Regions from separate parts of the Isoptericola maris genome, predicted to be linked through region 1. Evidence: riboswitches for the same ligand, from Rfam matches in the RefSeq annotation. Region 1 holds a riboswitch; the other holds the start of a gene.

Region 1 (4,204 bases):
CCCGGCGGAGATCCGTCTCCTGGTGGACGACGACGAGGCGTGGGAGAACCCCTGACGGAACGGCTCCGTCGGAGCCGCCCGGGTCACGCTCGGTGCGACGTTCCCGAGACACCCCTCGACATTAAACCGATGGGACCGATAGGGTATGTCGAGTAACTCGTCGTTCCCACGTCGGAGGCTCTCGTGCCCACTCTCGTACTGCTCGCTCTCGTCGGACTCGGGGCGCAGCTCGTCGACGGCAGCCTGGGCATGGCCTACGGGGTCACCTCCACGACCCTGCTGCTGATGATCGGCACGAACCCGGCCGCAGCCTCGGCCACGGTCCACCTGGCCGAGATCGGGACGACGCTCGCCTCCGGTGCATCGCACTGGCGCTTCGGCAACGTCGACTGGCGGGTCGTGGCGCGCATCGGCCTGCCCGGCGCGGTCGGCGCGTTCGCCGGCGCGACGTTCCTGTCCTGGCTCTCCACGGAGATCGCCGGCCCGCTCATGTCGGTGCTGCTGCTCGGCCTGGGGGTCTACGTCCTGTTCCGGTTCACCTTCCGCGGGCTGCGCACCGACCGGATCGGGCAGCCGCTGCGCCGCCGCTTCCTGACGCCGCTCGGCCTGGTGGCCGGGTTCATGGACGCCACCGGCGGGGGCGGCTGGGGGCCCGTCGGTACCCCCGCGATCCTCGCGAGCGGACGTCTCGAGCCCCGCAAGGTCGTCGGTTCGATCGACACCAGCGAGTTCTTCGTCGCGGTGGCGGCCAGCCTCGGCTTCCTCGTCGGCCTCGGGACGGCCGGGATCGACGGCTCCTGGGCGATCGCGCTGCTGATCGGCGGGCTGATCGGCGCACCGATCGCTGCCTGGATCGTCCGGTGGGTGCCGCCGCGCGTCCTGGGCTCCGCGGTCGGTGGGGTCATCGTGCTGACGAACACGCGCACGCTGCTCCGCACCGACCTGGTGTCGGTGGGCAGTGCCGCGACGACGGTGATTCTCGCCGTCGTGGCTGCCGTCTGGGTTGGTGCGGTCGTCTACTCGGTCCGGGCGCACCGCAGCGAGCGTGCTGCCGCAGCCGCCGAGTCGTCCGGGGCAGGGGACGAGGAAGCGTCCGACGCGGCCCCCGTCGGATGACGGAACGCCTCCTCAGGTGGCAGTTCTGGGCCTCGGGAGTACGGTGGGCGGCACACGAGTCCTGACCGGGTGCTGAGCCCGGAACCCGGGGGAGATGTCATGAGCGGTTCGTCGTCGCACCGCACCGTCGGGGGTGCCGGCCTGGCCGGCGCGGCCGAAGTTCTCGCAGCGGGTGTACAGCTCGTCGTGGGCCGGTACCGGGTCGAGCTCGACTCCGGCCGCACCTGGTGGTCCGACGAGGTGTACCGGATGCACGGGCGTGAGCCGGGCGAGATCGAGCCGAGCATGGACGCGCTGAGGTCTCGCACGCACCCCGACGATCGCAGCCGGGTCTCCCGGACCGCCGTGGTGGCGATGCGGTCGGGACGGCCGTTCAGCAGCGCCCACCGGATCGTCGACCCGCACGGGAAGGCGCGGACGGTCGTGGTGACGGGGCAGGCGCACCTCACCGACGACGGCGAGATCACGCACGTCGCAGGCTATGTGCTGGACGTCAGCCCGGTGACCCGTGAGGCGCTGGACCGCGAGTCCCAGCGCGCCGTGGGACGGGCCATGGTGTCGGCCTCTGCTGTCGAGCAGGCCAAGGGTGCGTTCATGGTGGTGCACGGCATCGCGGAGGCCGAGGCCGGCGACAAGCTCGGCGAGGCGGCTGCACGGGCCCAGATCCCGTTGCAGGCTGCGGCCGCTCAGATCGTCGAGGCGATGGCCGGCGCCGACGGCGACCCGGCGGTGCGGCTCGAGGCGGCCCTGGCCGCCGTCCACACCGTGGAGCGGCCTCGTGGGCACGAGGCGCAGCTGGCCCGACGGCGGCAGCGCACCCGCGGCTGAGCGCGCCTGCGCCGGTCCGGGCCTCAGACCACGGAGACCTGCTTGGCCCGCCGGTCCACGGCCTTGGTGACGCCCTGCCGGGCGAGCCGCCGGGCGAGGACGGCGACGCCGCCGGTGACGGCCGCGAACGTGATCGCCTGCACGATCGGGATGTCGTCCGCGTCCAGGTCGATCGGGGCGTCGTTCCCCGTGGCCTTCTCCCAGATCACCTTGATGAGCTTCTGCGCGACCCACCCGGCCGCGAACGTCGCCGCGACCGTCCCGATCTTGAGGCCCAGCGAGGGCTCGGACTGCGGGGAGAGCTCAAGGTGATCCACGGATCCTCCAGTACCAGACGGCGGCATCGGGCGAGGCTCGCGAGGGGTCCGCCCGACGGACGTCACCACCGTAGCGTGCGCACGGTGTGTAGGCTCGGAGGGAACGACAGGGGAGCGCCACCGAGCGCTGAGAGTGCGGATCTCCGCAGACCCTCGAACCTGACCCGGTTAGCACCGGTGGAGGAAGTCGGGCTTCTCGATCCCGTCGTCCGTGGACATGGACGACGGCCCCCCTTCAGATCCGTCTGAGGAGGACGAATGATCATCCGTACCCGCCGCACCCTGGCGACGGTCGCCGCTGTCGGCCTGCTGCCCGCACTGGCCGCCTGCTCGGGCAGCGAGGCCCCGGGGGAGTCCGGTGGGTCGTCGACCGACGGCGAGCTCTCGGGCACCGTCACGCTGGTCACCCACGACTCCTTCGCCCTGAGCGACGGGCTGCTGGAGTCCTTCGAGTCGAAGACGGGGCTGCAGGTCGAGCACGTGGCCGCCGGCGACGCGGGCACGCTGGTCAACCAGCTCGTCCTGACGCAGGACAGCCCGCTCGGGGACGTGGTGTACGGCGTGGACAACACGTTCGCGTCACGCGCCGTGGAGGCGGGGGTGTTCGAGCCCTACACGCCGACGGACCTCGACCCGTCGGTGACCGCGCAGGCGGAGCCGGGCCTGGTGGCCCTGACCCCGATCGACCGTGGCGACGTCTGCCTCAACGTCGACACGGCCTGGTTCGAGGACGCGGGCATCCAGCCGCCGGCCACCTTCGAGGACCTCACCGAGGAGGAGTACGCCGACCTGACCGTCGTCACCAACCCGGCGACGTCGTCGCCCGGCTTCGCGTTCCTGCTGGCCACCGTCAGCGCGTTCGGCGAGGACGGATGGCAGGACTACTGGGCCGAGCTCGCGGACAACGGTCTGCGCGTCACGGACGGCTGGTCGGACGCGTACTACGTCGACTTCTCGGGCGGGGGCGAGGGCGGCGAGCGACCGATCGTGCTGTCGTACGCGACGTCGCCGGCGGCCACGGTCACCGAGGACGGCAGCGCCTCGACCACCGCGGCGTTGCTGGACACCTGCTTCCGCCAGGTCGAGTATGCGGGCGTCCTCGCGGGGTCCGACAACCCGGACGGCGCCCGGGCGCTGGTCGACTTCCTGACGTCGGGGCCGGTGCAGGCGGACGTCCCGGGCAGCATGTACATGTATCCCGCGGACGAGTCCGTGGAGCTGCCCACCGAGTGGGAGCAGTTCGCGCCGCTCGCCGAGGAGCCGCACGAGGTCGCCGCGGAGGAGATCGCGGCGCACCGTGACGAGTGGATCGAGCAGTGGACGGCCACGGTCATCGGGTGAGCCGGAGGCGACGCGAGGGTGAGGGGCGCAGCGGAGCAAGACACTCGCCCGGAGCGGAGCCGCAGGGTCACCCGACGCAAACCCGGGTGAGCCGGAGGCGACGCGAGGGTGAGGGGCGCAGCGGAGCAAGACACTCGCCCGGAGCGGAGCCGCAGGGTCACCCGACGCAACTCCGGGTGAGCCTGCGGCTCCGACCCCGGCAGGCGTGGCTGGGCTGGGGGGCCGCGGTCGGTGTCCCTCTGGTGTTCCTCGCCGTCTTCTTCGCCTGGCCGGTGGTCGCGCTGGTCGTCCAGGGCTTCTTCGCGGACGACGGCGCGGGCGGGCGCACGCTCGACCTCTCCGGCTTCGCGGAGGTCCTGGGTCAGCCGCGCACGTGGCGGGTGGTGGGGCAGACGCTCGCGCAGGCGTCCGTGGGGACGGTGCTGAGCGTGCTGCTCGGCATCCCGGGCGCCTACCTGCTGTACCGGTGCCGGTTCCCCGGTCGGACGTTGCTGCGTGGGCTGGTGACGGTCCCGTTCGTGCTGCCGACCGTCGTCGTCGGTGTCGCGTTCCGGCACCTGTTCACGCCGTCGGGGCCGCTGGGGTGGCTCGGGTGGGAGGAG
Region 2 (4,204 bases), on a different contig from region 1:
GGAAGGTCACCGCGCTCTCGAAGCGGCCGCCGGCCTCGAGGTGAGCGGCATGGGCCTCGCGGAACAGGGCGTCCGCCTCCGCCTCGGTGGAGCAGAGCAGAGCGCGGCAGCGCAGGAGCAGGGCCGGGCCCTGCGGGTCGGACGCCGTGCGGCTCCACCTGGCGAGCTCCGGCAGTGCGGCGCGACCCGTGGCATGGTCGCCGGCTCCGACGGCCGCCTCGACGAGCGTCGGCAGCACCAGGCCGCGCAGCGCGAAGTGTGCGCCTTCGGCCGACGCCAGCAGCGAGACCAGCCGGCTCGCCGCGTCGGCGGGCCGGCCCTCGACGAGCTCGGTCCGGGCGAGCGCCCACTCGGCCAGCGTGACCGGCTGGGTGAGCCCGTGGCGGCCGGCGGTCGCCAGGGCCGTCGTGGCATGGTCGACGACGTCCCCCGAAGGTCCCTGCACGGCCGCCGTCAGGGCCAGCACCGCGTGGTGGTGCGCCGCCGTGTTGGCGCGACGTGACTGCTCCGCGGCGCGCAGCCCCGTCAGCGCGTGTTCGCGCGCCTGCGCGTGGCGTCCCGCTCGCAGCTCGGCGTAGGCCACGTACTCGGTGGCGCGGGCGACGAGCGCGGGGTCGTCGGCCGCACGAGCGGCGGCCAGCGCACGGGCCCCCGCGCGGCACCCGTCCTGGACGTCTCCGGTGAGCAGTGCGGCGGCCGCGCCACGCAGGAGCGCCTCGGGATCGTGCCCGGCGAGCGCGCCGCGCACCACCCGACGCAGTGGTCCGGCAGCCTCCGACGTCCGGCCGTGCAGCAGTGCGAGCATCCCGGTCAGGTAGTCCCGGGGAGCGCCGTCGAGAGCGGCCTGACCCAGGGCCGTGGTCAGCGCCTCCACGCACGCGACATGGTCGCCCGCGCTCCACGCGGCGTTGACGGCGGCCAGCGTGGCGATCAGCGCGGCCCCGGGCTGCTCGCCGAGCTCGGACCGGGCGAGGCTGAGGCTGGCGTAGGCGTCGTGCACGGGACCGTCGGCATGGAGCCGGAGCCCGCGGGCGAGCTCGGTGTGCCCTCGCATCGCGGTGGTCTGCATGCCGAGAGGCTAGGTCGACCGCACGGTCGCGCCACTCGTCCTTGTGCCGGGACACGGGTGCCCGGTCCCCGCGGTGTGCCACCGCACACGACGGCGGGCGGACGCATCGGGTGCGCCCGCCCGCCGTCGAGGTCCGCCGTCCCGGTCGGGACGAGGTCAGGCCCGGGTCAGAACGGGCACGAGCTCTCGTACTTCTCCACGTCCGAGAACCACCCGGTCGAGGGTCCCGGGCAGAGGAACTGCGTGTACCGCGTGTCGTCGTCGACGAACCGCTTGAGCCAGGAGATCGAGTACTTCGCGATCGTCGTGTTGGAGCTGTTGGGAGCGAAGTGGCTGGCCCCGTCCAGCTCCAGGTAGGCCTTCTGAAGGTCTCGGTCGAAGGACTCGTAGAACGGCTCGGCGTGCGTCTCGTGCCGGGCGACGGAGTCGTACTCGGCGCCGAAGATCAGCGTGGGGGTGCTGACCGACGACCAGTTCTTCTTCACGTGCCACGGGGTCATGGGGATGGCGGCCTTGATGTCCGGGTTGTCGTCCACCGCGCGCAGCGTGCCGCCGCCGCCCATCGAGTGGCCCATGAGCGCGAGCCGGTCGGCGTCGATCCGGTCGGCGACCGGGCTCGAGTCGGTGAGGTAGTCGAGGGCCGCCTGGAGCTGGCGGGCTCGGGAGTCGGGCTGGTCGTAGATCGAGTTCGTGGCCATCGTCAGGACGACGAAGCCCTGGGACGCGAGCCGCGGACCCAGCCACGAGATGGTCCGCTCGGTGCCGGTGTAGCCGGGCGAGATGACGACGGCGCCGAAGTCGCCGTCGCGCGTCGTGGTCGGGTAGTAGATCGTGCCGCCACCGAAGCCCGAGACGAGGCTGGAGACGTTCCGCTCGGAGATCGAGTAGCTGCCGCGCGACGCCTCGATGCTCGACTCGGTCGGGTTCGGGCCACGCTCGTGGGGGTTGTCCGCGCCCTGGGCGGCGGGGCCGGCGGCGATGCCGACGCCCACGGCGACGGCGAGCGAGGCCAGGATGCCGGTCACCCGCTGGCGGGTCCGGGAGGTGCTCGGTGAGTGCTGCATCGTACGTCCTCTCTGACGGGGCCCCCGGCGGGAGCCGTTGCTGCCCAAATAGCGTGCGGTGCCGGCCCGCCGGGTGGCATCGGCAAGATCGCCGGTCCGGTGCCGGCGGCGCGAGCCCGAGACACCGTCTCAGGCCCTGGTGGCGGCAGGCTACGGTGGTCCCACGACACGGGGTGCGCCCACCGGGAGCTGAGATCACACCCGTCGAACCTGATGCAGTCCGCACTGACGAAGGGATGTCGCCCATGCCGTCGACCCTGCCCACCCGCCACGGATCGCCGTGGCGCCCGCGCCCCGTCCCGCGGGTGCTGTCCGTCGCGGGCTCGGACCCGTCCGGGGGGGCCGGCATCCAGGCGGACCTGAAGGCGATCGCGGCAGCCGGTGGCTACGGCATGGCTGCGCTGACGGCGCTGACGGCGCAGAGCACCCGAGGGGTGAGCGCCGTGCACGTACCGCCCCCGTCGTTCCTCGCCGCGCAGCTCGACACGCTGCGTGCCGACGTCGCGCTCGACGGGATCAAGGTGGGGATGCTGGCGTCGTCGGCGGTCGCCGACGTCGTCACCCGGTGGTTGGACGACGGCGCGGGAGTCGACGGTCCCCCCGTCGTCGTCGACCCGGTCATGGTCGCGACCTCGGGGGACCGTCTGCTGGACCGCGCCGCCGAGGACGCGGTGCGCCGGCTGCTCGACCGGGCGGACGTCGTGACGCCCAACGTCCCCGAGCTGGCCGTCCTGCTGGGCACGCCCGTCGCGACGACCTGGACGGGCGTCCTCGGTCAGGCTGCCCGGCTGGCCGCCCGGCACGACGTGCTCGTGGTGGCCAAGGGCGGTCACCTGCCCGGCGACGAGGTGCCGGACGCGCTCGTCGGGCCGGGCGGCGTCGTCGCCGAGCTGCCGGGCCGGCGCGTCCCCACGACCAGCACGCACGGTACCGGGTGCTCGCTGTCCAGCGGGCTGGTCACGCGCTACGCCCGTCACGGCGAGTGGGAGCGAGCGCTGCGGGAGACCAAGGCCTGGCTGACGGACGCCGTCGTCGCGGGAACGGCGCTCGAGGTCGGCAGCGGCTGCGGCCCGGTCGACCACTTCTGGGCGCTGCGCGGGGTGCTCGTCGAGAGTCCTTAGCAACGCCGAACGTCGTGGTCCGGACCGTTCTCACCGGCCAAAGCGGGCGTGACCATGACGTTCGGCACGGGAGGGTCAGTCGAACAGGTCGCCGAGGTCGCCGATCTCGTCCAGGATGCCGCCGAGCACCATGCCACCCAGGACGGCGCCGAACGCTCCGGAGCCGGTGCGGCCGGACGCGGGCCGACGGTGTCCTTCCCACGGCTGCGGGCCAGGATGCGCGACGTCTCGGCGTGCCAGGTCGGCGGCCTCGGTGGCCAGGGCGGACGCGCGGCGCGCTCCGTCGACCGCTGCCTCGGCGTCGGTGACGTCCCGTGCCGCGGCGAGCTCGCGCTCGGCCGCGGCGAGCCGGGTGCGGGCGTCGGGGCCGACCGGCGCGCGGTAGTCGTCCACGACGGAGCGTGCCGCCGCGACCTGGCGCGCCGCGTCGTCGAGCGCGGGCCCGCGCTGCGCTGCTGCTCGCCGGGAGCGTTCGTCGCGCTCGATCCGGTCACGGACGGCGTCGTCCAAGGCGGTGTTGGCCTCACGGAGCCGGGTCAGGGTGGCGATCGGGTCGGTCGGCGCCCCGGGCGCGGGCAGGGTCCGCAACGTCTCGGACAGGGCGTCCGCCGCGAGGTCGACGGCGCCCTCGCGGCGGGTCGCCGGCATGGCGCGGGCCTGGGCGAGCTCGGTGCGGGACTCGGCGACCAGTGCGCCGAGGGCAGCCTCGGCACGCAGTGCCTCCGACTCGAAGTCATGGACGGCGGACAGCAGGCCCTCGGCGCGGTGGAGGGCGTCCTCGGCCGCGCGCGTCCCCGCTGCCGCTTCGGCGACCTGCTGGGAGGCGAGCCTGCGCCGGGCGGCGCCTGCGCTCCGGGCGGCGAAGTCCAGGAGGCGTCCGGCCTGGGCCGGGTTGTCGGCCACGGGCGCGAGCGCGTGCTCCGTGTAGTCGGCATGGAGTCGCTCGACGT

What was found. Region 1 has a riboswitch for thiamine pyrophosphate ahead of ACH5HR_RS13915 (thiamine ABC transporter substrate-binding protein). Riboswitches for the same ligand answer to the same signal wherever they lie in the genome.
Region 2: linked by a shared signal. The riboswitch ahead of thiD (bifunctional hydroxymethylpyrimidine kinase/phosphomethylpyrimidine kinase) and the one ahead of ACH5HR_RS13915 (thiamine ABC transporter substrate-binding protein) in region 1 are both predicted to bind thiamine pyrophosphate.

The regions. Positions count from the first base shown of each region.
Region 1 is NZ_JBLUNY010000010.1:804-5,007, forward strand. Features, by position in the region: gene ACH5HR_RS13895 (RrF2 family transcriptional regulator) at 1-55, shown strand, start outside; gene ACH5HR_RS13900 (sulfite exporter TauE/SafE family protein) at 184-1,116, shown strand; gene ACH5HR_RS13905 (PAS domain-containing protein) at 1,216-1,944, shown strand; gene ACH5HR_RS13910 (DUF4235 domain-containing protein) at 1,968-2,261, opposite strand; TPP riboswitch at 2,360-2,464, shown strand; gene ACH5HR_RS13915 (thiamine ABC transporter substrate-binding protein) at 2,520-3,602, shown strand; gene ACH5HR_RS13920 (ABC transporter permease) at 3,785-4,204, shown strand, end outside.
Region 2 is NZ_JBLUNY010000001.1:231,461-235,664, forward strand. Features, by position in the region: gene ACH5HR_RS01105 (LuxR C-terminal-related transcriptional regulator) at 1-1,069, opposite strand, end outside; gene ACH5HR_RS01110 (alpha/beta hydrolase family protein) at 1,237-2,133, opposite strand; TPP riboswitch at 2,293-2,387, shown strand; gene thiD (bifunctional hydroxymethylpyrimidine kinase/phosphomethylpyrimidine kinase) at 2,379-3,254, shown strand; gene ACH5HR_RS01120 (hypothetical protein) at 3,330-4,204, opposite strand, start outside.